2 regions of the Acetobacter sp. AC2005 genome follow, and region 2 is predicted to be linked to the other one. Evidence: predicted binding sites of a transcription regulator. Region 2 holds the regulator's gene; the other holds the start of a gene.

Region 1 (15,166 bases), 390 kb from region 2:
TGGAACACAAGGCGATTCTGGACGCCTGCCGCAACCGCGATGCTGATTTATGCGCCAAACTCACGCGCGCGCATATTCTAGAAGCGGCTGCTATTTCTATAGATGTGTTCCGCAGCCGCAAAGCCGCAAAAACCGCCGCAACAGGCACCTGACTTCCCCTCACGGGAATTCACAAAAACCCCAGCGCTACAGGTCGGGTTTAAAGAGCGGAACACCTCTGCATTTCTGGATAATATATTATGTTGCAAATCATATATTATCATGTCAGGAGGGAATAATCATTATGAAGCCAAAACTACCTGCACACATGGCAGGCCCGGTTCTGGCTTACCAATCCGGAATGAAAAGCCCATGTCATCCACAGACACGTTCGCTCCTGATTTTGCATCCCGCACCCCACTTCGGCAGGCCATTATTGAAGCCATGCGCCGCCCCGAAGCTCAGTGTGTGGAAACCCTGACACCAGACGCCACATTAACAGAGGCAGAAAACGGCTCTGTTGCCACCATGGCCTCCAAACTGGCCGAAGCCCTGCGCGCGCGCCGCAGCCCGGGGCTGGTGGAAACACTGGTGCAGGAATTCTCGCTTTCCTCCACCGAGGGCGTGGCCCTGATGTGTCTGGCCGAAGCGCTGCTGCGTATTCCAGACGTTGCCACGCGCGATGCGCTGATTCAGGACAAGATTGGTGAAAGCAACTGGCTTTCTCATGTTGCACGCGGCAAGCCCTTGTTTGCCAACGCCGCCGCATGGGGGCTGGCGCTAACCGGCAAACTGGTGACAGAGCATGATGAAGGCACGCTTGCCAGCTCTCTGCTCAACTTTGCGGAACGCACATCCAAACCCATTATCCGCAAGGCCGTAGATGCCGCCATGCGCCTGATGGGCGAGCAGTTTGTGCTGGGCCAGACCATTGATCAGGCCCGCAAGAACAGCGCCAAGCTGGAAGCTGTGGGTTTTTCCTATTCCTACGATATGCTGGGCGAGGCCGCGTTTACCGCGCATGATGCCGAACGCTACCGGCAGGATTACATCAACGCCATCAACACCATTGGCCGCAGCGCAACCGGCAACAATGTGTATGACCGGCCCGGTATTTCCATCAAACTTTCTGCCCTGCACCCACGCTATGCCCGCGCACAGTATGACCGCGTGATGGGTGAACTGCTGCCGGTTGTGCAGGAACTTACGCTGCTGGCCCGCAAATACGATATCGGCCTGAACATTGATGCGGAAGAAACAGAACGTCTGGATGTCTCTTTAGATATTCTGGAAGCCCTGTGCGCCACACCGGGGCTGGAAGGCTGGAACGGCATTGGCTTTGTGGTGCAGGCTTACGGCAAGCGCTGCCCGTATGTTCTGGATTACATTATTGATCTGGCCCGCCGCACCAACCGCCGCATTATGGTGCGTTTGGTAAAAGGGGCTTACTGGGATAGCGAAATCAAGAAAGCACAGGTTGAGGGCATGGCGGATTTTCCCGTTTATACCCGCAAGTGCCACACAGATATCAGCTACATTGCCTGCGCCCGTAAACTGCTGAACGCGCGAGATGTAATTTTCCCGCAGTTTGCCACGCACAATGCCCGCACGCTTTCCACCATTTACACGCTGGCGGGTGAAAAGTTCGAGCTTGGCTCTTACGAGTTCCAGTGCCTGCACGGCATGGGCGAACCGCTGTACAAACAGGTTGTGGGGGCAGACAAGTTTAACCGCCCATGCCGCATTTATGCACCTGTTGGCACGCATGAAACCCTGCTGGCTTACCTTGTGCGCCGCCTTTTGGAAAACGGGGCCAATTCCTCCTTCGTCAATCAGATTGGGGATAGCGCCATTCCGCTTTCATCCCTGATTGAAAACCCCATTGATGTGGCCCGCCGTTACACACCTTACGGCGCACCGCACACAGAAATCCGCAACCCGCGTGATCTGTTTGCGCCAGAACGTATCAACTCCGCAGGGGTGGATCTGGCGGATGACAAGGTTCTGTCCGCACTGGCAACCGGCATTAAAGATGCCCCCCAAACGTGGGAAGCCAGCCCCATGGTTGTGGGTGTGAAAAAGAAAGGTGCTTTCCGCCCCGTTACCAACCCGGCAGACCGGCGCGATGTGGTGGGCAAAGTTTCCTACGCCACGCCAGATGTTGTAACAAAAGCTGTGGATGCCGCACAGAAAGGCCAGCAGGACTGGGCCAACCGCAGCCCGGCAGAACGTGCAGACATTCTGCAAAAAGCCTCTGATATTCTGGAAGAACGCACGGATGATCTTCTGGCACTTCTGGGGCGTGAAGCCGGGAAATCCCTCCCCAATGCTGTGGCGGAAGTGCGTGAGGCTGTAGATTTCCTGCGCTATTACGGCGCCACCATCCGGCGGGATTTTGATAACACCACCCACAAGCCGCTGGGAATTGTCACCTGCATTAGCCCGTGGAACTTCCCGCTGGCCATCTTTATTGGCCAGATTGCCGCAGCCCTTGCAGCCGGTAACGTTGTGCTGGCCAAACCGGCAGAGGAAACACCACTTGTTGCCGCCGTGGCCGTGGGTATCTTGCAAGAAGCCGGCGTGCCACCGGCTGCCCTGCAACTGCTGACCGGTGAAGGTGACGTAGGCGCTGCCGCCGTGGCGGATGAGCGCGTTATGGGCGTGATGTTCACTGGCTCCACCACCGTGGCGCAGATTATCAACCGTCAGCTTCTGGAACGGCGCACAGCCAGCGGCCAGCCCGTGCCATTTGTGGCCGAAACCGGCGGCCAGAACGCCATGATTGTGGATTCCTCCGCACTGGCAGAACAGGTTGTGGCCGATGTTCTGGCCTCCGCCTTTGATAGTGCAGGCCAGCGCTGCTCTGCCCTGCGCGTTCTGTGTGTGCAGGAAGATTGTGCAGACCACGTTCTGGCCATGCTGCGTGGCGCCATGCGTGAACTGCGCATTGGCAACCCTGCGCATCTTTCCTGCGATGTGGGCCCGGTCATTACCGAGGAAGCTGCCGCAAACATTACCGCGCATGTTAACGCCTTTAAGGCCCGCAAAGCCCCGGTTATGGCGCTGCCTGTGCCAGAATCCTGCGCCAACGGCAGCTACGTGCCGCCCACGCTGATTGAAGTGCTGAACATTCGGGAAATTGGGCCAGAAGTGTTTGGCCCCGTGCTGCATGTTCTGCGCTTTGAACGTGACAAGCTGGAAGAACTGCTGCTGGAAATTAACGATACCGGCTACGGGCTAACATTTGGCCTGCACACCCGGTTGGATTCCACAATAAAAAGCGTGCTCTCACAGGTTGAGGCTGGCAATCTTTACGTCAACCGCAACACCATTGGTGCGGTTGTGGGTGTGCAGCCTTTTGGTGGGCGTGGCCTTTCTGGCACCGGCCCCAAGGCGGGTGGCCCGCTTATTCTGCGCCGTCTGCTGTCTGAAGCCCCAGCTGTGGCGCAGATTGTACGTGGCCGCACCACGCCAGAAATGGCGCAGTGGACAGACTGGCTGCGTGAAAAGGGTGAAAGCAAAGCCGCGCAAATTGCTGGCAATCTGGCACGCCTGCCGCTGGTGGGCGGAGAAATCACGCTGCCCGGCCCTGTGGGTGAGCAAAACATCTATCGCCTGAGCGCACGCGACAACGTGCTGTGTGTGCCCATCACGCTGGCCGGGTTGTATGATCAGATCTCTCTGGCGCTGGCTGGGGGCAACACGGCACTGGTGCTGGCAGAAGAAGAACTGACAGGATGGCTGGACAGACTGCCAGATATTCTGCGCCAAGCCATTCGCCCGGTTGCCAGCGCAACGGCCCTACCCTGCTCTATCCTGCTGGGTGAAGATGATAACGCCATCTTCCGCAGTACGCGCAGAACACTGGCAGAAGCCAATGGCCCCATTGTTTCCGCCTTTGTAACGGGCGCAACACTACCTTCTGTTGAAGTGGTGCTGGAAGAGCAGTCTCGCAGCATCAACACCACCGCAGCGGGTGGCAATGCCAGCCTGATGACACTGAACTAATCAACCTACACTGAATACACCAAGCCCTCGGCGTTTTTATGCGCCGGGGGTTTTGTTTGTACGGCTGTGCCTCCTGCGTGGGGCATGGCTCATCTTACCAGAGATCATCTTTTCGTGAGCAAAGATGGTGATATAACGCGCATCCTTCTATTAAAAAACGCGCATAAAACCTCTCTTTTCATTCTTTTTCTTTAGAGGAGACATTATGACAGCCCGTACGGGACATGATGCCAAGCTGGTTATTGCCATTCTGCTGGTTACAATGGCAATGGGCATGCTGGATGCCATATCCCTACTGCATCTCAAGATTTTTGCAGGATATATGACAGCCACCATTATTCTTATGGCTGTTAACATTGCCACTTCTCAGGCCATTGTTCTTTCTGGCCTGGAGGCCATAGCCTGTTACTTTACAGGGGCCATTATTGGTGGCCGCCTAGTACGGCGGGAGCGCCATACGCGCCTTGTGGTGGGGGATATCCTGCTAGGCGTTGGCTGCCTTGTGGGGCTGGCCGCGTTTGTGTGGTGTGCACAGCTTAGCGGTGGCATTTACATTACGCTGGGCATGCTCTCACTGGCCATGGGGCTGCAAACTTCTGCCACGCGCCATGCCAAACTGCCAGATATGGTGCTGCCTGCCGCCACTATGGTGCTGCACGGGCTGGCCCATAACAGCACGGTGGCTGGTGGCACAAACTCTGGCACGTGGCGCAGATTAGCCGCTATTGCCAGCCTGTTTGTGGGTGCCGTAATTGGCACGCTGGTTTCTGATAAAAATGTTGGAATTGGTATTGCCGCTGCGGGTGCTACCGTTTTTGCGGCGGGTGGCCTGCTGCATTGGCGCCGCCACCCTCTTGCCCTGCATCTGGATAAAATGAGTATTCCCTAAACAACGGGAATACTCGGTAAATACAAAGCTCAGCCAGCTTTTTTGTTATTGGTGGCGAAGTAAACAGCCATAAGGTAGCACACTACAGAACTGCCCATGGTTGCCAGAGCCGTCATCCGTTCGGATGGGTTGAGCAACATGGCCACAAACACCAGCACCACACCAGCAAGCGTTACGTAATTGCACAGCGGAAAAAGCGGCAGCGTGTAATTTTCTGCCTCTGTGCCAGCCTGCCGCGCTGCACGGCGCGTAACGATGTAAGATGTTACAATCAGGCTGTAGATCAGCAGGATAACGCCACCACTGCAGCTTAGCAGAAAGGCAAAAATGGTGCCCGGCGCCAGAATGGATGAGAAAGCCACCAGCGTGCCCGCAAGGCTGCTGACGATAATGGCCTTACGCGGCACAACAGCAGCAGAGCTACGTGCCAGAAAGCCCGGAGCATCACCCTGAGCAGCCAGCTCTGTAAGAATGCGCGATGTAATATACATGGCGGAGTTCAGGCAGGACAGAATGGCGCTCAGCACCACAATGCGCATCAGCAAACCGGCACCGGGCACGCCCATAACATCCATGGCCGCCACAAAAGGTGATTTACCGGCAACAATGTTTGTCCACGGCACCACAATCAGGATCATGCCCACGGCGGCTACGTAAAACAGGGTAATACGGCGGCCAAGGCTGCGGGTTACGCGGGCCACGTTCTTACCCGGTTCTGGAGATTCAGCGGCTGCCACTGTGGCAATTTCCGAACCCATCATGGTGAACAGAATGGTGGGAATAATAGACAGCAGCGCCACAACACCATGCGGAAAAAGCCCGCCATGCCCCAGCAGATTTTCCTTTACGGAAACGCCCGGCCCAAACACATGCGCTGCATATAAAAGAGAAATGGCAATAAAGGCGATAATGCTGAAAACCTTAATGGCGGAAAGCCAGAATTCACATTCACCAAAAACGCGTGGAGCAGCAAAGTTGATAAGTTTAAGAACAAGAATAAGCACAACAGAAAGCAGCCAAACCGGCAGATGCACCCAATCCTGCAATAGAATGGCGCCGGCTATGGCCTCACTTCCCAACACCACCACCCAGAAGAACCAGTAAAGCCACCCTGCGGTAAAGCCCACCTTATCTCCATGTGCGGCGCGAATGTATTCTACAAAGGACCCGCGCCCGGGGTCCGCCACAACCATTTCCCCCAGCATGCGCATAACCAGGATAACCAGAAATCCTACCAGCAGAAACGCCAGCAGAACCGCAGGCCCTGTTGCCGCAATGGCAGCGCCACTGCCAACAAACAGACCAGCCCCAATAGTGCCGCCCAGAGCGATCATGGCTATGTGGCGATTACGCAGCCCGTCTGCGGGTTTTCCCGCAGGAAGGGTCGTCGGTTCGGGCATCAGGAAATCCTTTATTCTTGTTGTCCTGTAAGTTTCTACCCCAAAACGAAACGTTTTGGGAAATTCTCGTTAGAAATGCTTGTAAAAATAGGCCTCCAGCACGCCGGCATGCCGCCCGATATTGTGCATGCGATACCCCGTTGGCACCCCTGCGCGAGAAAGTGCGCGCCCTGCCGGGCCACTAAAGGCTGTGCCCGCGGCAACGGCGGCTGATGTGGTTTCGTCCAGCATATATTCGGCTGTAAAATCCACTTCGTTGGAAACATGGCGGCCCACGTTCTTCAGTCCCATGCCGGAGGGATACAGCAGGGAAAGATCGTAAAAATGCACACCCAGCTTAAGCTCATCCTTTTTACGGAACAGGTGCACAGGTGGCGTGCCTGTTAGGTCAAACTGATGCACTTCCAGATCAGAAAGCGGGGCCAGATACATGCCCACAATTTCACCCGGCCAGTAGCCGCCATAGGTGTAGCGCTTACCATCATACAAAAAGAACGTATCGTAATTGCGCTTGACCGAACCTTCGGCATTTTTACCACCACCAAACCGCGTGTACCGGTAAAACAGATGCGGCTTCCACGGCAGCATGGAAAACGTATAACCGGGCTCGAAAAACATGCCGTAGGCTTCTACAGATTTGTAGCCGTTGCCTGCGTGGCTGTTCTGTTCGGATACAAAATTGCCATAGAACGTAAAGTTCTTTGAAATCCCTAGCGCCTTGACAGGAAACAGCGTGCCGCCCCAGCTCAGGGCTGCCACGTTCATGCCGTTACGATCTGCACGCGTAGAATAATCGTAATGAGATGATCCATCTGCATCCCGCACATGGAAGTAGGTTAACGTTACATACGCAGCACGATCTGCATATGTAGACCCACCATGCCCACCGGGTTTGTTTTTGAACCAGGAGACATCAAACCCGACAAACTTGGTTTTGGGGCGATCATATCCGCGGTCAATGTCATTGTCGGAATTGCTTTCCAACATAAAGACATCCCCACGCACGGAATCACCTTCCAGCTTGATCACGCCGGGGCCAGAAAACGCATATCGCGGTGCATACCACCATGCGCCTCTATCACCCGCGCTGTAGGTGCCTTTACCAATCAGAAAGCCATCATCCACCGCAAAGGCCTGCCTGCCGCCCTGCACCGTTAGAATCTGGTGACCGCCCGCCATCTTGAGCGGCACTTCTACGCCCAGATTGGCTTCTTCCAGATAAATGGAGCGCGGCGTGCCCGATGTTTGAGAAACTTCCTCCGCATCACCATCACCCAGCGTGGTGGCGCCAATAGCAGAAGCCTTGCCAATAACGGTAAAGCCCCAGCCTGTTTGCCAAGACCCCATAAGCATGGGCTTGCCGTAAAATTCGCCATAGGTGCTGTTTTTATGGCGCACCAGAGCACCAGAAGATTTGGTGCCGTAAGACCCGGCGCCAAAGTTGGTATTGGGCAGGAAAAAAGCAGACCCACCAATATCCAGCGCGCCCTGAAGGGTAATACCCTTAATGGAAACAAGCGTTTGCTCTGCCCGCACCTCCTCTGGTGCAGCAAAAGCCGCTAGCCCGAGCGCGACTAAAGAGCAGCTTGCCTTAACAAACCCGCGAGACCCGCGACACACTGAAGTGGCATGAGAACGTGCATGCCGGACAAAGGAATTACTCATAATCAGCCAGCGCCTGCATGAAGTTGAAACCCAGACGCACACGCACAAAAAAAGCGGTAAAGCCGTTTCTGTACAAAAATGATATCCTGCATCAGATATGCCACGTGTAGAGGATCTCCTTGTTGCAATCTGTTACGGGACAGACATGTACTGCATATACACATCTCTTTTTATAATCATCACACAACAATATATGATATTCAAGAGATTATAATAAAAAATTCCGAATCTTTTTTACTTCTATATTTTGTATAATCAAGATGTATTGTTAAATAATAAAAAGAGTATTTTGTATTTCTTTCATGTATTCCAAAACAAAGAATGCTTACCATATCGGATGTGAAACAATAATTTCATGGAAAATTATCTTGCCACCGGCACAATCTACATACCGGCGCGCACGCATGCGCATTTTGTCAGTTCCGATTTTATACACGGAATGTATAATTCTTTTTATTACAAATAAAAATATATGATGTATTTCTATAAATTTTTGTTTTTTGTAATTATTTTTACGTAAATGTTTCCATATATTCCAAAATTATCATATATTTAATAAGGACGTAAAATAATACTTTGAGTATATATATGTAGGTATATATCTCATTATTTTTAACGCTAAACCCGCGATACAGAAAATACCCTGCGCGTTTCCGGGCCGCAAACCCTGTATTTTTGGAACGGGAAAACTGCGCCCTGCCCCAATATTTTGTGAACAATCACAACAACATTGAAACAGGGCCTCACCACATTACTGCGGCGTGCTGGGGTATTTTACGGGCACGTGCTCAGATATACCGGCATCCCACACACCGCCTTTAATGGTATCCGATGTATCCGGATCTTCCACCTTTACCTTCTTGTCTATTCCGCCATCCCATACACCGCCTTTGGTTGTATCGGGCTGATCCGGGTTTTTGACCTCAACATGTCTGGAAACGCCACCATCCCAAGTAGCGGCAGAAGCACTCTGCACAAACCCGAGGCCAAGAACAGCGACACACATATAAAGTGTCTTTTTCATTTTTCTCTCCTCGTTTAACAAAACTGTAACACAATGTATTGCTTATTTTCAACACGAGTACTGTGCATTCTCTGTATGTCTGCTCTTTAAAAAGCAGTCATCCCGAACGGCCCTGCACCTACACGGGCCTGCAATGGCGGCATAAAAAAAGGAACCCAAATGGGTTCCTTGCGCAGAATTTATGCTGTGTAGACAATATATTTTGCAAATTGAATGCTTTTTCATCCACCAGATATGTAACGCCCACCCTGTAACGCAGACTGACAGCGCCAACAACAAAGGCTGATCACAACCAATTGAATTTTCTGAATTTTAAGGAAATGGAGCGGATGAAGGGAATCGAACCCTCGTATGCAGCTTGGGAAGCTGCCGTTCTACCATTGAACTACATCCGCATCTTTGTGGGGCGCACTATACCGATACATTGTGCAAATGGCAATGTGTCAGTTTCACTCAGCTTCCATTTCTGCACTTACCAAATCAGAAATATGGCCGATTTCACGCAGATGCAGCCCCTCTGGCGGGCGAGAGCGCGTGTTGCCGCGTGCAATGCGGCGGGGCAACACGGCACGGTCAAACCCCAGCTTGGCAGCTTCCTTCAAACGGGCATCGGCCTGCGCCACCTGCCGCACCTCGCCAGAAAGACCAACCTCTCCAAAATAAACCTCTCCGGGGCTGGTGGGCACGCCACTGGCGGCAGAAACCAGCGCAGCCGCCACAGCCAGATCTGCCGCAGGTTCCGCCACCTTCAGGCCACCTGCCACGTTCAGATACACATCCATGCCAGAGAGTTTGAGCCCACAGCGCGTTTCCAGCACAGCCAGCAACATGGAAAGGCGGCCTGTATCCCACCCCACCACGGCACGGCGGGGGGCGCCATCTCCTCCTTTGGGGGCCAGCAAGGCCTGCACTTCCAACAAAACGGGCCGCGTGCCCTCCAGCCCGGCAAATACGGCAGACCCGGCAATATTGCCCCGCCGTTCGGCCAAAAACAGGGCTGATGGGTTGCTCACTTCCTCCAGACCGCGGTCTGTCATGGCAAACACGCCAATTTCATCCGTTGCGCCGTAGCGGTTTTTGGCGGCCCGCAAGATACGGAACTGGTGGCCCCTATCGCCTTCAAAATACATTACGGCATCCACCATGTGCTCCAGCACACGCGGGCCAGCCAGCGCGCCCTCCTTGGTTACATGCCCTACCAGAATAAGACTGAACCCCCGGCGCTTGGCCGCGCGTATCAGCTCAAACGCACAGGCCCGCACCTGAGAGACCGTACCCGGCGCGCTATCTATGGTTTCCAGCCACATGGTCTGGATGGAATCAATCACTACCGCCCGCACATCGGGTTCGGCTTCCAGCGTGGCCACAATATCTGCCACGTTGATGGATGCCGCTAAATCCAGCTTGGCCCCGGCCACACCCAAGCGTTGCGCACGCAGGCGGATCTGGTCCACCGCTTCTTCACCAGAAATATACAGAACCCGCTCGCCCTTGCCTGCCAGCTTGCTGGCGGCCTGAAGCAGCAAAGTGGATTTACCTATGCCGGGGTCTCCCCCCACCAGCACAACAGAAGCAGGCACAAGGCCACCACCCAAAACCCGATCAAGCTCTGCAATGCCTGTTTGGGTGCGTGGTGGAAGTTTGATCTCCCCCTCCAGCGCCTGCAACGCCACGCGCCGCCCCTTGCCACCACGCACCGCGGCAGAGGATGCGGCCAAGGGTTCCACAGCCATTTCTTCCAGCGTGTTCCATTCACCGCAGGCATCGCACTGCCCGGCCCATTTGGCATGTACAGCGCCGCAATTGGTGCAAACATAGGTGCGGGAAGGTTTTTTAGCCATCAGGCAAGCTCTTTTGCTGTCTGGTTCATCCCCCTTGATGTGGAATAAAACAGGAACAAACTCAAGGGCTCGCCTGAACTGTTTTTTATACATAGCCCAATTTGGCGTTCAGAACGGCCCTGCCGGATTTATGCAGAATTTGTTATTTGAAAGAGCAACACCCCCAGCCCACCACGCAACGATGCTTTGACGAACCCGCCCGCACAGGTTACGGCTGCTGGAACTGCCTTTTCACACTTCAGCAGGAACGGACAGTCCACACTCATGGACATGGTGCTTGATCTTGTGGCCCGCCTTGGCCGCGCTACACTCTCCCTTATTCGCGCGGCGGGGGCTTTGGCCCTGTTTGCTGCTTCTGGGCTTTCGCACATTGTGCGCCCTCCGTTTTATGGGCGCGTGTTTTTGTCCACCTTTTTAGAAACAGGCTTTTTCTCCTTGCCTGTGGTGGCGCTTACGGCGCTGTTTTCTGGCGGGGTTATTGCGCTGCAATCCTATACCGGGTTTGCGCAATACCATGCCCAAAGCGCCATTGCCGGTATTGTGGTGCTGGCCGTTACGCGTGAGCTGGGGCCGGTGCTGGCCGGGCTTATGGTGGCTGGCCGCGTGGGGGCTGCCATGGCCGCCCAAATTGGCACCATGCGCGTAACAGACCAGATAGATGCGCTCACCACCCTTTCCACCAACCCCATGAAGTATCTGGTGGCCCCGCGCCTGCTGGCCGGGCTGATTGCCCTGCCCCTGCTGGTGCTGGTGGCAGACATACTGGGTGTGGCAGGCGGCTTTACCGTAGCTGTGGTGAAGCTGGGCTTTTCTGCCCCCGCTTACATTACGGCCACGCTAAACTCCCTCAAGGCCATTGATGTAACCGTAGGGTTGGTAAAGGCTGCGCTGTTTGGGTTCCTTATTGCGCTGATGGGCTGCTACTACGGCTATAACAGCAAGGGCGGGGCAGAAGGTGTGGGCTCTGCCACAACAGCTGCCGTGGTGGCCGCATCCATCATGCTGCTGGCCTTTGATTACCTGCTGACAGACCTGTTCTTTTCACAATGAGCCAGACCATGACAGGCACCACGCCTAAAATCCGTATTCGGGACCTGCACAAATCCTTCGGCGCCAAAAAGGTGCTGGATGGTGTTTCCATGGATGTTGCACAGGGCACATCCTTTGTTGTTATCGGCGGGTCTGGCTCGGGCAAATCCGTGCTGCTGCGCTGTATTCTGGGGCTGATTACGCCAGATTCCGGCATTATTGAAATTGATGGCGAAAACGTTCTGGAAGCCCCGGAAAAACGGCGTGAAAAACTGCGCAGTGAAATTGGCATGCTGTTCCAGAACGCCGCACTGTTTGACAGTTTGACCGTATGGGAAAACGTCACCTTCGGGCTGCTGGCGCTGCATAAAATCACCCGCAAGAATGCCCGCAACCATGCAGGCACCATTCTGGCACAGGTGGGGCTTGATCCTTCTGTGGGGGATTTATACCCCTCCGAACTTTCTGGCGGCATGCAAAAGCGCGTGGGCTTGGCCCGCGCCATTGCCGCCCAGCCGGATATTCTGTTTTTTGATGAACCCACCACCGGGCTGGACCCCATTATGGGTGCGGTGATTGATGGGCTGATTGTAGATTGCGTGAAAAAGCTGGGTTCCACCGCCATTGCCATTACGCATGATATGGCATCTGCCCAACGCATTGGGGATGAAGCCGCCATGCTCTATAAAGGCAAGCTGATCTGGCAGGGGGCGGCATCTTCCCTCATGAACAGTGGCAACCCGTATGTAGATCAGTTCACCCACGGGCGGCGTGAAGGCCCCATCAGCATGGAATTGCGGCGTTAATCACACTTGGCTGCAATCTCCACTTGCCCGCGATGCCCTGCAATGAGATAGAAAAAGCAGACAAAACGGGTAAGGGATATTCGGTAAGATGAAACGCGCGGTTCTGCTGCTGGCCTGCACCTTGGGACTATCCGCCTGTGGCATGTTTAGCTCCAAAGAACCGAAGCATCTGACCACAGCCGCCCAGTGGGAAAAATACGGATATCATGATCACCTCAAAACAGGTGATGACGACTAACCTCACCACGTTTCCCATACGTTAATTTTTACCCCTGCCACCGTTGATGGCAGGGCTTTTGCCTGTTTGAAAAGTGCACAGCATTGTGCGGCCTGCACCAAACAGAAACTTACGTACATTCCCCCAACATTACCACGCCGCTTGCTTAATGGTGGCGCAACCCCCTCTTACGCCGCTACGTTACGGACATAAGGGTTATTTTTCCAGACACCTGAAACACAAGGTTTTCTGATGCGTTTGAAGCGGTTCTGTTCTCTTTTTCTAGCGTGTTTTGTGCTTACGCAGGGTGCCCTGCCTTTTGCCGCCCGCTCCCCCCTTTGGGCAGCAGATACAGACAATACCTCCGTTACGGCCCCTGCCCCAACAACCCTTATTACCAATACTTCCGATATTGTCAGTAACAGCACGCTGGAAAGTATTGGCTCAGAAATAAGTGCCATTTACCAAAGCAGCCAGCAGGAAAGAACCAACGGCCAAAGCACAACCGAGCTTGCCGCCCTGCTGCGCCGCGCCAATGCTGTGGCCACACAAACAGATACCCTGCAAGCCCGGCTAAAACCCTATCAGGGCGTTTATCAGAACTTTCTGGATATTCTGGGCAAGCCACCCGGCAAGGATGAGCCAGCAGAATCCGCCTCCATTACCGAACAGCGCACCCTTCTGCTTAAAAAACAGCAGGACATCAATTCCCGCATGACGCGGCTGAAGCTGTACCAGGTAGAAGCCCAACAGCTTGTAAATGAACTGCGCCAGCATGGCACCGCCATACAGCAGGCTACCTTGTGGCAGCGTTTTCCCTCCCCACTGGGGGTTAACTTCTGGTCTCAGTTTACCAGCAATTTCCATACGGACACCACACGCCTTAGCACTTTGGGGGGCGAAGCCCTTGGGGTGCTGGGGGTCGCTTTTTCTGGCAAGCGCATCTTTATTTCGTTGGGTGGCATCGCACTTTCTGCGTTGCTTTTGGTGGGGTGGTTTTTCTCACACGGTATTATTCGCCGTCTGGTGGCGCGTGTTTTACCTGCGGGGCGTATCCGCCCCATTATTGCAACCCTTTTGTGTGGTGTGCTCAGCCTGCTGGCATGGGGTTTTGCCTTCCAGATTTTCTGGAGTGTTCTGGCCTTTGACAACGCCGCGCTGGATGAGGATTTAACCACCCTTGGCAGCATGATGGGCGCGCAGTTTCCGCTTTGCGGGCTTGTGATTGAGCTGGGGTTTTGCCTGCTTTCACGCCATCCAGAATGGCGCATTTTTCCGATGTCGGACACCATTGCGCGAAATTTGCGGCTGTTTCCGCTCTGGTTGGCCGCAGCACTTATTGTGCGTGGGTTCCTGCGTTATATTGATACGCAAAGCGGCATTTCCATGCTGTCTGTCCAGCTTATGGATGGGCTATATGTGCTGGCCGTAAGCCCGCTGCTGTTTGCCATCCCGCGGGAGTTGCGTATTTCCGACCAAACAGACAACACCCCCAGCCAACCCTCGCGCACGCAGTTTTTAATCAGTCTGGCTATGGGCATTTCCATTGTCTGCTGGCTGGCTGTTTTTTCAGGCTACATTCCGCTGGCTTATACCATCATCTCATGGCTGAGCATGATGGCCATTAGCATGACAGGCCTTTTGCTACTTTCCCTTTTGGTAACGGTTACGGCCAACACGTTGTTTCCGGCCAGTGCGCCCTTGGGGCGGCATCTGGTTGAACTGGGCTTGCCCCCGCGGCTTGTAAACCAGATGTGCGTTGTGGTGCCCGGCATTGTAAATGTGCTGCTGCTGGCTGTGGCTTATGCCGTTGCCACCAGTGGCGGAGGGTTTGACCCGCAGCAGATCTGGCACCAGCTTTACTGGCTGTTTCATGGCCAGGCCAGCACCGATGGCTCCCATATCTCTCTGGATGCCATTTTGCTGTGTGCCGTATTGCCGGTGGCGGGGTATTACGCCATCAGCATTTTAAAATCATGGTTCCAGCAAAGGTTTTTCCCCACCACGCGGCTGGATATTGGGGCGCAGGCCTCTATCCTGAGCATTCTGAGCTATGCCGCATGGATTCTGGTTGGGCTGAGCATGCTGGCGGTGCTGGGTGTAACCGTTAAAAGCATGACATGGGTTGTTAGCGCGCTTTCTGTGGGCATTGGCTTTGGCCTGCAATCCATTGTGCAAAACTTTGTTTCCGGCATTATCCTTATGGCCGAACGTCCGGTTTCCATTGGAGATGTTGTCACCATTGCGGGTGTAACCGGCACGGTGGAACGCATTAGCGTGCGCTCTACCGATATCCGGCTGGATGACA
Region 2 (15,166 bases):
ACCGCTCTGGTGAAACAGAAGATTCCACCATTGCTGATCTGGCTGTGGCCACAAACTGTGGGCAGATCAAAACCGGCTCCCTTTCCCGTTCTGATCGGACAGCCAAATACAACCAGCTCATCCGTATTGAGCAGGAACTGGCAACTGCTGCACGCTATGCAGGCCGCACCATTTTAAAAACCGCATAAACCACAGCGCTTTTGGCGCAACAGGTTACAAAAAAGCCGCTCTCCTACCCGGAGGCGGCTTTTTTCGTGCCCTCATGCCTTGGCGCTGCCACACTTCATGGTTTAGACAGAAAGACAGACCCAGAGGTGCAGGCTAAACTGCACAGAACCAGAAAAAAGGCAGCGCCAGAGTGCAGATCGGTCGTTTCATTCGTCGCACAGTGCGGGCGGTTGTGCCCCCTTTGGTTTTTCTTGGCATTGCAGGCTATTTTGGCTGGAACGCAACGCAGGGTGATCACGGTATTCAGGCTTACAAGCAGCAATTGGGGCTGCTGGAACAGGCCAAACAATCCAAACAGGATGCCATTGCCGAGCAGGCCGCTTGGCACCGCCGCGTAAACGGCCTGCGTGAACAATCCCTGGATACAGATATTCTGGATGAACGCGCCCGCGCCATGCTGAACATGGCAGACCGGAATGATATTGTTGTGCCCTACGATAGGCGAGACCCGCTGTTTTAACCCCCTTCCCTTAATATCTGTGCCGGATGACGTATTCTTCCGGCACAATCAGGCATAAAAAAACGGCGCCCGAAAGCGCCGTTTTTTTCATCCACATTCCGAAGAATGCAGATTATTTGATCTTGGCTTCGCGGAACACGACGTGCTTGCGAGCAACCGGATCGTACTTCTTCAGTTCCATTTTACCGGTGTGCGCACGAGCATTTTTCTTGGTCACGTAGAAGTAACCGGTGTCCGCCGTGGAGACGAGACGGATCTTGATAACGTTGGTCTTGGCCATGACTTCCTCAGCAGAGCATGATGTACGGAGCCGCATAAACGGCACCGACGGTGTTCAAGTGCCGGCAAAATGCGCATACAAGTGCAAAAGGTCAAGTATTCTTGCATCAAAGCGGTGCAACAGGCCAAAAAAGGAGGAATTTTTATGCTGGATGTGGCTGTTGCGCGCGCCCGAATTCTTGAAAACCTAAAAACATGCGGGCAGGAAATTGTGCCGCTTTCGCAGGCATGTGGCCGCGTGCTGGCCCAGCCCGTTCATGCCCGCACGGCCAACCCACCGGTTTCTGTTTCCGCAATGGATGGATATGCCGCAAAAGCGGAAGATGCGCTGGAAGGCGCAGTTTTGCGCATTGTGGGCGAAGCCCCCGCAGGCCACCCATGCACTGCTACTGTGCAGAAGGGGGAATGTGTGCGGCTGTTTACCGGCGCGCAAATTCCCGCTGGCGCAGATACCGTTATCATTCAGGAAAACGTGCAGCGTGAAGGTGATCACGCAAAGCTGACGGCCCCGGCACGCCAAGGACAGTATATTCGCCAGCAGGGGCAGGATTTTCAGAAAAACGATGAATTGTTGCCAGCTGGGCGCAGACTCGGCCCACGAGATATCGGACTGGCTGCTGCAGGCGGGCATGTGTGGCTTACGGTTTCGCGCCGCCCACGCGTAGGTATTCTGGCCACGGGTGATGAAATTATCCTGCCCGGAGACCCCGCCCCGGCGGATGGCATTTTCAATTCCGCCACTTTCATGGTGGCTGCCCTCCTACAACAGCAGGGCGCAGAAACCATTATGCTCCCCATTGCGCGCGACAATATGGAAAGCCTGACAACCCAGTTCCGCCAAGCTGCCACGCTGGATATGCTGGTGAGCATTGGTGGTGCAAGCGTGGGAGATTACGATCTGGTGCGCCCTGCTCTGGCCGAAATCGGGCTACAGCAGGATTTCTGGAAAATTGCCATGCGCCCCGGCAAACCGCTGATGTCTGGCCGGCTGGGTAATACGCCCATTATTGGCCTACCCGGTAACCCCGTAGCCGCTATGGTGTGCTCCATTGTGTTTGTAACACCTGCCCTGCACGCTCTTATGGGGCTACCCGTTGGCGATGAACTCCAGACAGAACCCGCCATTCTGGGCTGTGATGTTAAAGAAAACGATGCCCGGCAGGATTTTTTACGCGCAACACTTGCGCCCTCCCCGCAAGGCGCTGTACCTGTGGCCACGCCTTTTTCCCGGCAGGATTCAGCGCAGCTGAACATTCTCAAGCAAAGCCAGGTTTTGGTAATGCGTGCCCCCTTTGCTCCGGCACAAAAAGCAGGCACCCCCTGCCAGATAATCCGCCTGCCCTGATCGCTCCCTTGACATAAAAAGAGAACTTATGTAGAACAATCGCAAGATTTTCTTTTCATTACGACAGCCGCTTTTTGAGGTGCGATATGCTGACGCGCAAACAGCACAAACTCCTGCTTTTTATTGATTCGCACCTCAAACAAACAGGTTTCTCACCTTCCTTTGATGAAATGCGTGAGGCTATGGGTCTGCGCTCCAAATCTGGCATTCACCGGCTTATTTCCGGGCTGGAAGAACGCGGGTTCTTGCGCCGTCATCACCATCGGGCGCGGGCGCTGGAAGTTATTCAACTGCCAGAAATGCAGGAACTGCCACCCAATGTGGTGCGTGCCAGCTTTACACGCCCCAAAGCCGAAACAGTACGAATCCCGCTTTATGGACGCATTGCCGCAGGCTTACCCATAGAAGCCGTGCCTGATACCACCCATGCGCTCACGGTTCCTGCCGAAATGCTGGGCAGCGGTGATTACTACGCGTTGGAAGTGGCCGGAGATTCCATGGTGGATGCTGGCATTCTGGATGGTGACAACGTCATTATCCGCCGCACAGATCAAGCCGAAAATGGGCAGATTGTGGTGGCGCTGATTGATGAGCATGAAGTTACGCTCAAACGCCTGCGCCGCAAGGGCAACATGATTGCGCTAGAACCTGCCAATTCCAGCTACGAAACCCGTATTGTTCCGGCTGAAAAGCTGCGTATTCAGGGCTGCTTGGCTGGGTTGATCCGTCAATATTAAGGCAAATACCTGCGGGGCAAAACTTACCATGCAGATATCTGTTTTTCTATTATGGATAAATATCTTCCCACTGCGGAAAAAGCTTTGCCAGTTCAGACACCACATCTGGTGTAATTTCCGCACAAAACGGCACTTCTGCCAGAATACGCACCCTGCCTTTTTGCGCGATTGTCTCACGGTTTTCTGCATTCAGTGGGCCACTTAGCACCACACCAGCCACGGCAATGTGCTGGGCACGCAAGGCTTCCAAGCTCAACAAAGTATGGTTAAGCGTGCCAAGCCCACTCCGCGCCACCAGCACTACGGGCAAGCCCCAGCGTTGGGCCAGATCAATCATCATCAGGTCTGGCGTTGCAGGCACCATCAGGCCACCTGCGCCTTCTACAACCAGCGGCTTATCTGCTTCACCTTGTGGTAACGCCAGTTGGGCCGGATCAACCTGCACACCTTCTGCACGCGCTGCAGCATCGGGAGAAAGGGGCGCAAGAAAAGCCCCTGCGGGTTTGAAGCAAGGCGGATCTCCGGCAAGGTGCTTAACTGTAGGGGTATCCCCTTTCTCATCCGCCAAACCGCTTTGCAAGGGCTTCCAATAAGCTCCCTGCCAGCGCCGCACCAAACAGGCGGAAACCAGTGTTTTGCCAATGCCAGTATCGGTGCCCGTTACAAATACGCCTTTGCGTGGTGGCTTACGGAAACAGGCATACCCAACACGCCATGTAATGGCGCATCCTGCTTGCTGAAACCGCAAAGCAACGCGGCGCAAATGTGTAGAAGATAACGGCACAGCGCCATCACGCGGAACAGATGCACCTGTAGCCTTCAGATGCCTTACAAAATCCAGCCCATCTGCAAAAGCCTGCACAATATCCTGCTCTGCCCAACCACCAGAAAACGCAGGCGGGCACCAACTTTGCACAGCGGCCAATTCTGGGTAAACCGGAGTTGCCGCCTGTTGTCCTTCTTGCTCACAGGCCTGCTGCCATTCAGCAAATGTGCCATCCAGCAGCGTAGAAACCGCAAGCACACCATCCGGATCCAGAAGCTCTGCAAAAGTGCGCAAAACCTTTGCGGGTTCTGGTAACCATTGCATAATCAGATTGCCACAAATCAGATCAAATGGGCCGCTTACATCTGGCGTTGTCGCGTCCATCTGATGGTAGGAAACACTTTCCCCTAACCGGCTTTGCGCGCGCGCAAGCATATTTGGCGCAAAATCCGTTGCCAGAATGTCTGCATCAGGCCAGCAAGCGCGCAGATGTTCGGTTAGCAACCCAGTGCCGCAACCAATTTCCAAAATACGCAGGGGCTTTTTGCCATCCATGCTGGTGTGTATGCGCTGGAACAGTTCACGCGCTGCCACACGTTGCACCGTGGCGGCTTGATCATACTTTTCGGCGGCATCAAAACTTTGGCAAATACGCACAGCGCGGGTGGGTGTTTTCATGGCTGTTGTTCCATCCTGTTGCGCAGCGTTTCCAAAAAGCGGGCACATTCGACCGGGTGCGTTTGAGGCAACAAATGCCCTCCGTTTTCCACCCATTTTATATGTGCAGGAGCAGGAAAAGAGGCTTTAGTCATACTGGGTGAGGCAATTTCATCCTGCTGCCCTGCCAACACATCTAACGAGCCACACGGCAAATCTGCCCGCACATCTTCTGTGCACAGAATATCCAGCCCATGCGCCAGTTTTTCTGGCTGGCAGCGTGCGGCAGAAACAGGCGATGCTCCACAGCGCTGGCGGAAATCATTTACCACCGCAGCAGGTTCTCGCCCCAAGCCGCGTATCATGCGTTGCACAATGCGTGGTGCCACACCTTCGGGAAAACCTTCTCGGCTAACAAAGCAGGCAAACGTGTTGATACCTGCAAACCGGCTCCCTGCCGGCAAAACGCCCTGCCTGCGTTGCATCATCAGCCACATAAACCCAAGGGAATGGCCAATCCCCAATATGGACTGCTGTTTTTGGCATATATCATCCAGCGTAATCGCTTTTGTAACACCGCTCGCCTCTGGCTTTAAAAAACCGAGGTCCAACGTTACTGCATCTACCCAGTTCAGTTGCGCAAGCACGGGTTGCCAGAACTCCGGTCCAAATGCCCAGCCGTGCACAAACACGGGTAAGAGTCGCGCCATTACGCCAAACCTTTGCTGGCACGTATGAACGTATCAGCCAGTGCTTCCATTTGTGCCCATGTATGGTTGGCATGAAAAACCACCCGCAAACGGCAGCCGCCTGGTGGCACCGTGGGGGGACGAATAGCTACGGCCAGAAAACCAGCCTCTAACATCTTCTGGGCCAGAGTGCGCGCCTGTGGCTCCTGCCCTACCAGAATGGGCACAATCTGGGTGCTGGATGGCCCTGTATCCTGCCCTGCATCGTGCATTTTCTGGCGAAAGCTGGCGGCAAGTGCTGCAACATGCGCGCGCTGGGCATCCATTTGCGGCAGCAAATCAAGTGCTGCATCAACAGCCCCCAACACCAAAGGAGAAGGCGCTGTAGAATAGATAAAGCCAGAAGCTGCGTTATCCAGCCATCTGCATAGTCCTTCGGAGGCAGCAATAAATGCCCCCATACTGCCCAAGGCCTTGCTGAAGGTGCCTATCACCACATCGGCCAACCCATTTACCAACCCGGCACCTTCTGGCCCCAATATACCGGTTGCGTGGGCTTCATCCACACATAGCAGAGCGTCATATTTTTGGGCGACCTCATGCAACGCGGCAATATCCGCCACATCGCCATCCATGCTGAACACGCTTTCTGTCAGCACAATACGCAGGCCGGCACCTTCGGTTTTCTGAAGCAGGCTTTCAAGATGCGCCACATCATTATGATGGAACCGAATCGGGCGTATACCTGCCGCTGCACAACCATGATACAGGCTGGCATGGATGAGCTTATCTGCCAGAATAATGGCAGGCGCCCCACATACCTGCACAGAAAGCCGTGCCAAAGCTGGCACCAGAGAGGCATTGGCCTGCCAGCCGGAAGAAAACAAACGTGCCGCCTGCATGTGCTTTAGCCGCGCCACACGTTTTTCCAGCATACAAGCCTGCGAGGATGTACCCGTTACCAACCGGGAAGCACCGCTGCCGCTGCCTTCTGCCTGTGCCCAAGAACACGCGCGCTCACGCAACAAGGGATGCATGCGCAGGCCCAGATAATCGTTGGACGAAAAATCTGTGACCACAACGCCATCTGAGCGTTTGAGCAGCGCCCCCCCGGCATATTGCCATTGCTGACAGGTGCGCAAACGCCCCTGAGCAGACAGATCTGCCAGCCCCTTCTGGAAAAGATTATCAAACCGCGTCATGTAACATGTGGTGCCGCAGCCTGAAGGGCGGGTCAATCATCTACAGGGAACATTCCATGACAGAAGCTTCCGGCTCATCTCTATCTTCCATGCCGGAATGGTACACGCAGGGCCTGCCCCATATCTGGTTACCTTATAGCCAGATGAAAACAGCCCCGGCGCCACTTGCCACCGCATGCACGCACAACACACGCATTACCCTAACCGATGGCCGGGAACTGGTAGATGGCGTAGCCGCGTGGTGGACAGCCTGCCACGGCTATAATCACCCTCATATTCGCCAGGCTGTATGCCAGCAGATGGAAACCATGCCTCATGTGATGTTTGGCGGCATGGTGCACGAACCCGCTTTGCGGCTGGCCAGCAGATTATGCGCCATGTTGCCGGGAGATCTGGAACGAGTGTTTTTTACGGATTCAGGCTCGGTTTCCGTAGAAGTGGCCATGAAAATGGCCATTCAGTACCGCCTGAACAAAGGGCAGACCAAACGCACCAAAATGCTGGCCTTCCGGGGTGGCTATCATGGGGACACACTGGCCACCATGTCTGTTTGTGACCCGGAAGAAGGCATGCACCATCTGTACGGTTCTGCCCTGATGGAGCACGTGATCTCCCCTCTGCCAGTAGATGAAGCCAGCACCGCTGTATTTCTAAATCTGCTGGCCAAACATGCGCACGAACTTGCCGCCATTATAACCGAGCCTTTGGTGCAGGGTGCTGGCGGCATGCTGTTTCATGCCCCGCAAACACTGCGCACTTTGCGCAAAGCTGCGGATGACCACGATGTGCTGCTGATTTTAGATGAAATCTTTACCGGCTTTGGCCGCACCGGCACCATGTTTGCCTGCGAACAGGCTGGTATTGTGCCCGATATTATCACGCTTTCCAAAGCGCTTACGGGCGGCACCATGGCCCTTGCTGCCACAGTGGCGCGGCGGCATGTGTTTGAGGCTTTCCTTTCTGATAACCCCGAACACGCGCTGATGCACGGGCCAACCTTTATGGCCAACCCGCTGGCCTGTGCCTGCGCCAATGCCTCGCTTGATCTGTTTGAAACCGAACCCCGCCTTCAGCAAGTAAAAGATATCAACACGTTTCTGACTGAGGCGCTGGAACCCTGCCGCACCCTGCCCGGCGTAAAGGATGTACGCACACTTGGGGCTATTGGTGTTGTAGAACTGGAAAAGATCAATAACCCGGATGCATTGCGGCAGCGTTTTATTGCCGAAGGCGTATGGATACGCCCCTTCCGCAATATTGTTTACCTAACACCCGCGTTTACCATTGAAAAACAGGATTTACGCAAACTAACAGATGCCATTTACAAAGTATTATCCTGAAAAATCGTAAGATCAGGAAGATGAAGGCGCTGTGTGCATCCATGCTGCTGCAGCGTGTTCATCTTCTTCCCGCGCATCCACCCATGCCGTATGGCCGTTGGCGAATTCTTCTTTTTTCCAGAACGGCGCGCCGGTTTTAAGCCGATCGATCAAGAACGATGTGGCCGAAAGTGCCGCAGCCCGATGTGCCGCAGCAGTGCCCACCAGCACAATAGGCGCACCCACTTCTAACCTGCCAACCCTGTGTATGAGCGTACATCCAAGCAGATTGAAGCGCTGCATGGCTTCCTGCGCAAGCTGGTTAAGGATTGTTTCCGTCATACCCGGATAATGTTCCAGCGTCAGGCTCAGCAAACCATCTCCGCCACGCACCTGCCCTATAAACAGGCCCATACCGCCAACTTGTTCAGAAAGGCTGGAAAGGCGCGCAGTTTCAGCCCCTGCATCAAAAGCTGCCTGCTGCACCAAAACACGAACAGACATGCGTATCAGCCGCCTGTCATGGGGGGGAAAAACGCAAGTTCATCACCAGCTTGCACACAGGTATCAAACCCACCCAACTTTTGGTTGATGGCAACACGAATGCGCGGTGTGGCGGCAAACACCTCATCCAGCTTTGCATCATGCTGGCGCAGTTCCTGCACCAACGCCGCAACAGGCATAGTATTGGATGGCAGCGTAACCCGCTGGCTTTCACGCCCCAATTGCTCACGCAGGGCGGCAAAATAAAGAATATTTACGGAGCCTGTCATGGCCTGCCTGCCGTGGTTTGAGTTTTCAGCCGCTTCATCCGCTACGCTCAAACAGCGTAAGCGTTAATGATGCACGGTGGAACGATTATCCTTGATGGTGCTAACGGATCCATCTGGCTGGATCAAGGTAATGGTGCCGTCATCATTCGGAATTTCGATGGGTGCACCTACACCACGATGTGCTCCGTATTTGCTGGAAACATCCGGCTCTACATCTGGCAGCTTACCCGCTGTACCACCCCCAATAACACCGTGGCGAATATCTTCTTTTTCGCCAATGCTCATTTCCTCACCATCAGGAAGCTGCGGGCCATTCGCCGCCGCTCCACCCAGCACAGTGCCTGCGCGGTCTTTTTCAACATCTTCCAGCGTAGGCAGTGGCGTTGGAGGGCCGGGCCACATATTGCCACCTTCTGGCAGAATGGGAATATCTACAGCAGATTGCCCCCTGATCCGCCGCATATTAAGGTCTTCCCCCGATGGGGCATTGGGATTTTCGCCCGGAAGCGTTGCTGTATCCGATACAAACTTGTCAAAGCCTGCACATCCGCTCACGATCATACATAAACCTAGAAGAGCGGCTTTTCGCATGCCCTGACTCCGCAATCATCATCTTTCAATAGCAGGCGAATCATTCCCTGCCTGCGATTGCGGCCCTTTAGAACCGCACCTCATGCTAAATAACGGTTTATCCACCAGACACAAGGCGATGCGGCAAAATGAAGTTATTTTTCTGGAATAGATGCAGCGTATTACTAAAATAGTAACGAAGTTTTTTACATTTCAACATGGCGCAAACCGGTTGTTAAATAATCCCAGCCGGTTATCAATGTAAGCACCGCAGAAATCCAAAGTAATACAGCACCAATAAGCGCAACTGGCAGCCACGGCATACCCAGTAAAGCACCAGTTCCATCACCCGCCAGCAAAAAGCCAATGGCTGTCATCTGGAAGCCGGTTTTCCATTTTGCCAAACGGGTTACGGGCAGGCGCGCATGCCGCTCTGCCAGATATTCCCGCATACCGGAAACCAGAATTTCACGGCACAGAATAATAATGGCTGGCCATAGCCCCTGATAAGGCAGACGCGCAAAACCGGCCAGCACCATCAGGCATGCCCCAACCAGCAGTTTATCTGCAATGGAATCAAACATGCGCCCGAAATCTGACATCTGATGGCGTGAACGCGCCAGCTTGCCATCAAAATAATCGGTTATTCCCGCCAGAATGAACAGCAGACACGCCAAGGCATCTGTACGCGGGCTTCCCCATGCAGCCAGAGTGACCACTATGGGTATGGCTACAATACGCGAAATTGTCAGGACATTCGGCAGATCTGTCAGCATTGCGGAATATAGTAACCTATTTCCTGCACTGCTGGAATGGCTTATGCTATCGCAAAGGTGTCAGGCACCCAGAATTCTTGTGCAATGCTCATATGCCAATGCTCATTCTGGTGTCCAGTCTGGGTGAAAATGGCCGTAAATGGCCCGTGCAGTTTCTCGGCTGATACCGGGTGCGGCTTCCAGTTCTGCCAAACCGGCCTGTTTGATCGCACGTGCTGAACCAAATGTGTTCAACAGCAGCTTTTTACGCGCCGGCCCAATACCGGGCACATCATCCAGTTCAGATTTCACCAATGTTTTGGATCTGCCAGACCTATGGGTGGTAATGGCAAACCGGTGCGCCTCATCACGCAGTCGCTGTAGATAGTACAGTACAGGGTCGCGCAAATCGAGCTGGAACGGCTCCTTGTCCTCTGTATAGAACCATTCCTTCCCGGCATCACGGTCTGGCCCCTTGGCAATACCCACAAGCTTTACGCCTGTTACACCCAGATCATCCAGCACACTGCGCACCGCAGAATATTGCCCGGCACCACCATCAATCAGCAGCACATCGGGCCAGTTGGAAGTATCTCCCTCTTCCGCTTCTTTCAAAGCACGGCCAAAGCGGCGCTCCAGCACTTCGCGCATCATGCCAAAGTCATCCCCCGGTGTAACGGGGCCTTTGATCTTGAACTTGCGATACGCCTTGCGGTTAAAGCCCTCCGGCCCACCCACAATCATCACGCCATAGGCGTGCGAGCCCTGAATATGGCTGTTATCATACACTTCTATGCGTTCTGGCGGCGCATCCAGCCCCAGAACATCTGCCACGCCTTGCAGCAATTTGGCCTGCCCTGCAGTTTCTGCCAGCTTGCGGCTTAACGCATCCCGCGCGTTGGTTACCGCATGATCAAGCACCTGCTTTTTCTCACCCCGCTGTGGTGTCAGAATTTCTACCTTGCGGCCACGCCGGAGAGAAAGCGCCTCTGTCAGCAGCAAAGATTCCGGCAGTTCATAATTCACCAAAATCTGGGCCGGGCATGGCTTGTCATCATAAAACTGCGCGATAAAGGCAGAAAGCACATCTGCGGGTGCGGCATCCTGCGTATGGGCCGGAAAGAATGAGCGGCTACCATTATTGCGACCACCGCGAATGAAAAACACCTGAATACAGGCGTGTCCGGCCTCCTGCCACAATGCCAGCACATCTGCATCCTGCAGAGATGCCGGGTTGATCACGCTGGATTCCTGCATCTGTGCCAGCGCACGAATACGATCTCGCAGCACGGCCGCACGCTCAAAATCCAGCGCTTCTGCGGCGGCATTCATTTCCTGCCCCAAGGTTTCGCGCAGCGCCGTATCCTTGCCAGAAAGGAAATCCCGCGCCTGTTCTACCAGTTGCCCATAGGATTGCTGATCTATCCGGTCCACACATGGGCCAGAACAGCGTTTGATTTGATAAAGCAGGCATGGGCGAGTGCGCGCGTTAAAAACCGCATCTGTGCAGGAGCGCAGCAGAAAAACGCGCTGGATCAGGTTGAGCGTCTGGTTAACAGCCCAAGCCGAAGCAAACGGCCCCCACAGGCTGGCCCCTTTAACGGCCTTGCCGCGGTGCTTGGCAATTTGCGGGAACGCATGTGCATCTGTCAGCATCAGCCACGGGTAGCTTTTGTCATCCCGCAGCAGAATGTTGAAGCGCGGCTTCATGCGCTTGATGTAGTTGGCCTCCAGCAGCAGCGCTTCCGCTTCCGTGTGGGTGGTCACAATTTCCATTGCCACCGTTTCGGAAACCATGCGCCGCAGCCGTTCGGGCAGGCGGTTGATATGGGTGTACGATGTTACCCGCTTTTTAAGCGCTAAGGCCTTACCAACGTACAGCACCTCTCCCTTAGCCCCGAGCATACGGTACACGCCGGGTGAAAGCGGCATGGTTTTAAGCGCATGCCGAATGGCCTCCACCCCTTTTACAGCAGGGGCTGCCTGTTCCTGCGCCACAGGCAGGGTGTCTGAAAGGGTAGAATCAGCTGTCATCATACGCTCTTGGTCGAAAGGGAAATTTCATCCACCGTTTTTGTGGATAACTCTGTGGAACAGCTGGGGCTGACTCATCATAAACCGCAGAAAGTCGGCCCTTTCAACAGATTGCACAGTTTTTGATCATTCCCGCCAACTTACTGATTTCAAAAGATTTAATGTGTTGCGGTTTTTTGACACCCTGCGGTTTTTGAACTTTTTGTTGAAAATACGCGATGTCAAGACAGGAAGTGGACAATTTTTGCAGTTTTTTGTTCTCATGCAATCCTGCTTTGTTCTGCCACCTGTTCCGCCTTTTCCAACACGCGTAGGAAGTTTTCTCCCCAAAAGGCCGCAATTTCACTTTTGTCATAACCACGGCGCATCAACTCGGCAGTGATGTTCACGCCCTGCGTGGCGTTCTGCCAGTCTTCCAGCGCGCCACCACCATCAAAATCTGAGGAAATGCCTACGTATTCTGGCCCCAGCCTGCGCACCACGTAATCAATATGGTCCACCAGATCGGCTACAAAACCCTGCCGTTTGCCTTCCTCCGGCTTGGGCTTCAAAAATGCGGGCATGGCCGTAATCTGAATAACACCGCCACTTTCCTTCAGCGCATCCAACTGCTCATCATCCAGATTGCGCGGGTGATCACAAAGCGTGCGCACGCAGGAGTGACTGGCCACAACAGGGGTGGCAGAAACCTGAACAGCCTGAAGCATGGTTTGTTTGGATGAGTGAGATACATCCACTACAATGCCAAGGCGGTTCATTTCAGCAATCGCTTCACGCCCAAGGGCGGAAAGGCCGTGGTGGCGCTGTGGTGTATCCCCCAGACTTGGGCGATGAATGGCCGCATCTGCCAGAGCGTTATGACCATTGTGAGTTAAGGTAACATACCGCGCACCTTTGGCCCGAAACTGCTTGAGCAATGCGGGGTCATCCCCCATGCCGTAGCCATTTTCCACTGCCGGAACAACAACCAGCACACCTTCCTCAAACGCAGCACGCATATCCGCCACAGTGGAGCATACACGTGCGCTTATGCCATAATGAGTGCCCTGCATGCGGCCTATGGCATCCAGCATGGCCAGGCACTGCTGCTGCGCCTGTGTATGCCCTTCTCGGTCTATAGCTGCCTGGGCAATATATGCCACAAAGCACCCGGCAGACATGCCGCCCTGCTGCATTTTTGGCAGATCTACCCGCCTGTCTGCCGTATTCTCAAACGCATCATTCCGATCAGGCCACGGAATATCGATATGGCTATCCAGAGTGAACAAGGCACGGTGCAGCGCAACTGCATCCGCAGATACGGAAGAAGGTTGGGTTGTCATAATCTAAAAAATGGCCCTGTTACATGAAATTACAAGGGAACAGCCGGGTTCCATCTGCCCCACTTATGCGCCTGTTTTTACTTGCCCTGCAAACCGCAATCCGTCATGCCACGGCACATGCGATTAGTAACTTGGAACATCAATTCTCTCCGCCTGCGCCTGCCTCTGCTTGAAAAGCTGGTGCGGCATCTTGCCCCAGATGTTGTGTGCCTACAGGAAACCAAGGTGCCAGACCCTTTGTTTCCCGAAGATGGCGTAAAGGCTCTGGGTTTTGAGCACCTGCATTATCGGGGCATGAAAGGCTATAATGGTGTGGCCATTCTTTCTCGCCATCCGTTAAAGCCCGTCACGCAAACGCCAGTATGGTACGGCAAGGAAGATTGCCGCCACGTGGCCGCCACCGTATGTGCGCCAGAAGGCGAAGTGGAACTGCACGATTTTTACATTCCTGCAGGTGGGGATGAGCCAGACCCGGAAACCAACCCCAAGTTTGCCCACAAACTGGCGTTTGTTGAGGAAGTGACCAAGTGGTTTCAGTCACGCCCTCTCAACCGCACAGTGCTGGTGGGAGACTTCAACATCGCACCGCTTGAGCACGATGTATGGAGCCACAAGCAGCTTCTTAAAATTGTCAGCCACACCCCACCGGAAACAGAGCGCCTAAACCGCTGGCTGCAAACCGGCTTTGTGGACGCCATGCGCCATTTTGTACCAGCAGACGAAAAACTTTATACGTGGTGGTCTTACCGCAACCGGGACTGGAAAAAATCCAACCGCGGCCGCCGTCTGGACCACGTATGGATGACGCCTGACCTCCTGCCCAACCTACACGGCATGACGGTTGTGCGTGAGGCGCGAGATTGGGAAGGCCCCTCTGACCATGTGCCGGTCGTGGTAGATTTCAGCCTTTCAGACTAACGCAGGGTTTGAGGCGCTCTTTTTCACGAGCGCCTCAAACCCTCGTCTCACTGTTTAATAACGATACTGCCACAACAGCCCAACACTACTGCCCGGATCGTTTTCCGGGGTGGTAAAGCCGGTGACTGTACCGCCTGTACCCACCGTTGTGTTCAGCTTGAGGTGCTTTGTCAGGTCAACCTGCACCTGCGCCTGCGTGCCAGAACCAGATGTGGCCTGCTTGGCGCCAACGTAAACGCCTTTCATCACGTATTTACCGGCCTCAACGCTGGTGCCACCATTCCCCACGCCAGAACCGCCGCCAATGGCCAAGCGGTCCAGATGCAGGGTTTTGCGGATGGTGCCCATGGGGTCAAACGGCGTAAGCCCTGTAAGTGTGGCCAGTGCTGTGCCCAGTTCCACCATCTGCGTGGAGGAAAGCGAGTGCGCATCTGTGCCAAACAGCAGCATAGCCAGAACCTGATCCTGCGGCAGGGGCGGCATGGATTCAAATGTAATCTTGGGTGCGCTGGCATAACCGCCCACCTTGAGCATGGCCGTTTGGCCCTGCACGGCACGGTCGGCTTCAAAGTCCAACGTAGGGTCCAGTTTATGGCCAACGCCAGAGCCATTAAAGGCCACCCGCCCCTTGGTGAAGTTGAGCGAAATACCGGCCAGATCAAAGTTGCCGCGCTTGAGGTCAAACCCGCCGCTTACAAGTGGGGCCTGCGTTGTGCCGCCTACTTTCAGCCTACCGGCCATTTCTGCATCAAGGCCATGCCCGCGCACAAAGAACTTGCCCGGTGATGTGACATTCAGGTTCAACCCTATTACGGCAGACTTTGCGCTTTCCGCTTTGGCTGCTTCCGCCTGTTTTTGCTCATCACCGGGCCGCACAACATCCAACCGCGCTACGGAAGATGGCAAGGAATTGGGAATGTTAATTTCCACACGCCGCAAATCCACCGTGCCATCAACATCCATACGGGTTTGCACCTGCCCCTTTACGGCAATATCCGCGTTCATCACCGCGGTTAACAGGTCACTGGAAATGGGCCGGGCATCATGGGCCTGCAAGTGAATATCCAGTGGCATGCCGGGGGAGCCAATACCCACAAACCCGGTTACACCCA

Evidence for each region. The regulator LexA, encoded in region 2, represses DNA repair genes until DNA is damaged. The targets are predictions, from matches to a motif close to TGTTCTANNTANGTTC.
Region 1: the regulator LexA is predicted to act here: its motif matches at 10,849-10,864, upstream of radA (DNA repair protein RadA).

Annotation. Positions count from the first base shown of each region.
Region 1 covers NZ_CP149625.1:517,525-532,690, forward strand. Annotated here, with positions in the region: gene QQM41_RS02415 (GntR family transcriptional regulator) at 1-152, shown strand, start outside; gene putA (bifunctional proline dehydrogenase/L-glutamate gamma-semialdehyde dehydrogenase PutA) at 262-3,987, shown strand; gene QQM41_RS02425 (YoaK family protein) at 4,193-4,876, shown strand; gene QQM41_RS02430 (amino acid permease) at 4,906-6,276, opposite strand; gene QQM41_RS02435 (hypothetical protein) at 6,346-7,941, opposite strand; gene QQM41_RS02440 (hypothetical protein) at 8,693-8,965, opposite strand; tRNA gene QQM41_RS02445 (tRNA-Gly) at 9,287-9,360, opposite strand; gene radA (DNA repair protein RadA) at 9,415-10,806, opposite strand; gene QQM41_RS02455 (ABC transporter permease) at 11,071-11,856, shown strand; gene QQM41_RS02460 (ABC transporter ATP-binding protein) at 11,853-12,641, shown strand; gene QQM41_RS02465 (hypothetical protein) at 12,730-12,879, shown strand; gene QQM41_RS02470 (mechanosensitive ion channel domain-containing protein) at 13,111-15,166, shown strand, end outside.
Region 2 covers NZ_CP149625.1:131,866-147,031, forward strand. Annotated here, with positions in the region: gene eno (phosphopyruvate hydratase) at 1-188, shown strand, start outside; gene QQM41_RS00670 (septum formation initiator family protein) at 359-688, shown strand; gene rpmG (50S ribosomal protein L33) at 801-968, opposite strand; gene QQM41_RS00680 (molybdopterin molybdotransferase MoeA) at 1,038-2,312, shown strand; gene lexA (transcriptional repressor LexA) at 2,399-3,049, shown strand; gene bioD (dethiobiotin synthase) at 3,099-4,493, opposite strand; gene QQM41_RS00695 (alpha/beta hydrolase) at 4,490-5,182, opposite strand; gene QQM41_RS00700 (8-amino-7-oxononanoate synthase) at 5,182-6,363, opposite strand; gene QQM41_RS00705 (adenosylmethionine--8-amino-7-oxononanoate transaminase) at 6,420-7,703, shown strand; gene QQM41_RS00710 (molybdenum cofactor biosynthesis protein MoaE) at 7,716-8,186, opposite strand; gene moaD (molybdopterin converting factor subunit 1) at 8,192-8,455, opposite strand; gene QQM41_RS00720 (hypothetical protein) at 8,519-9,046, opposite strand; gene pgsA (CDP-diacylglycerol--glycerol-3-phosphate 3-phosphatidyltransferase) at 9,232-9,801, opposite strand; gene uvrC (excinuclease ABC subunit UvrC) at 9,904-11,817, opposite strand; gene QQM41_RS00735 (dipeptidase) at 12,075-13,136, opposite strand; gene QQM41_RS00740 (exodeoxyribonuclease III) at 13,242-14,054, shown strand; gene QQM41_RS00745 (translocation/assembly module TamB domain-containing protein) at 14,109-15,166, opposite strand, start outside.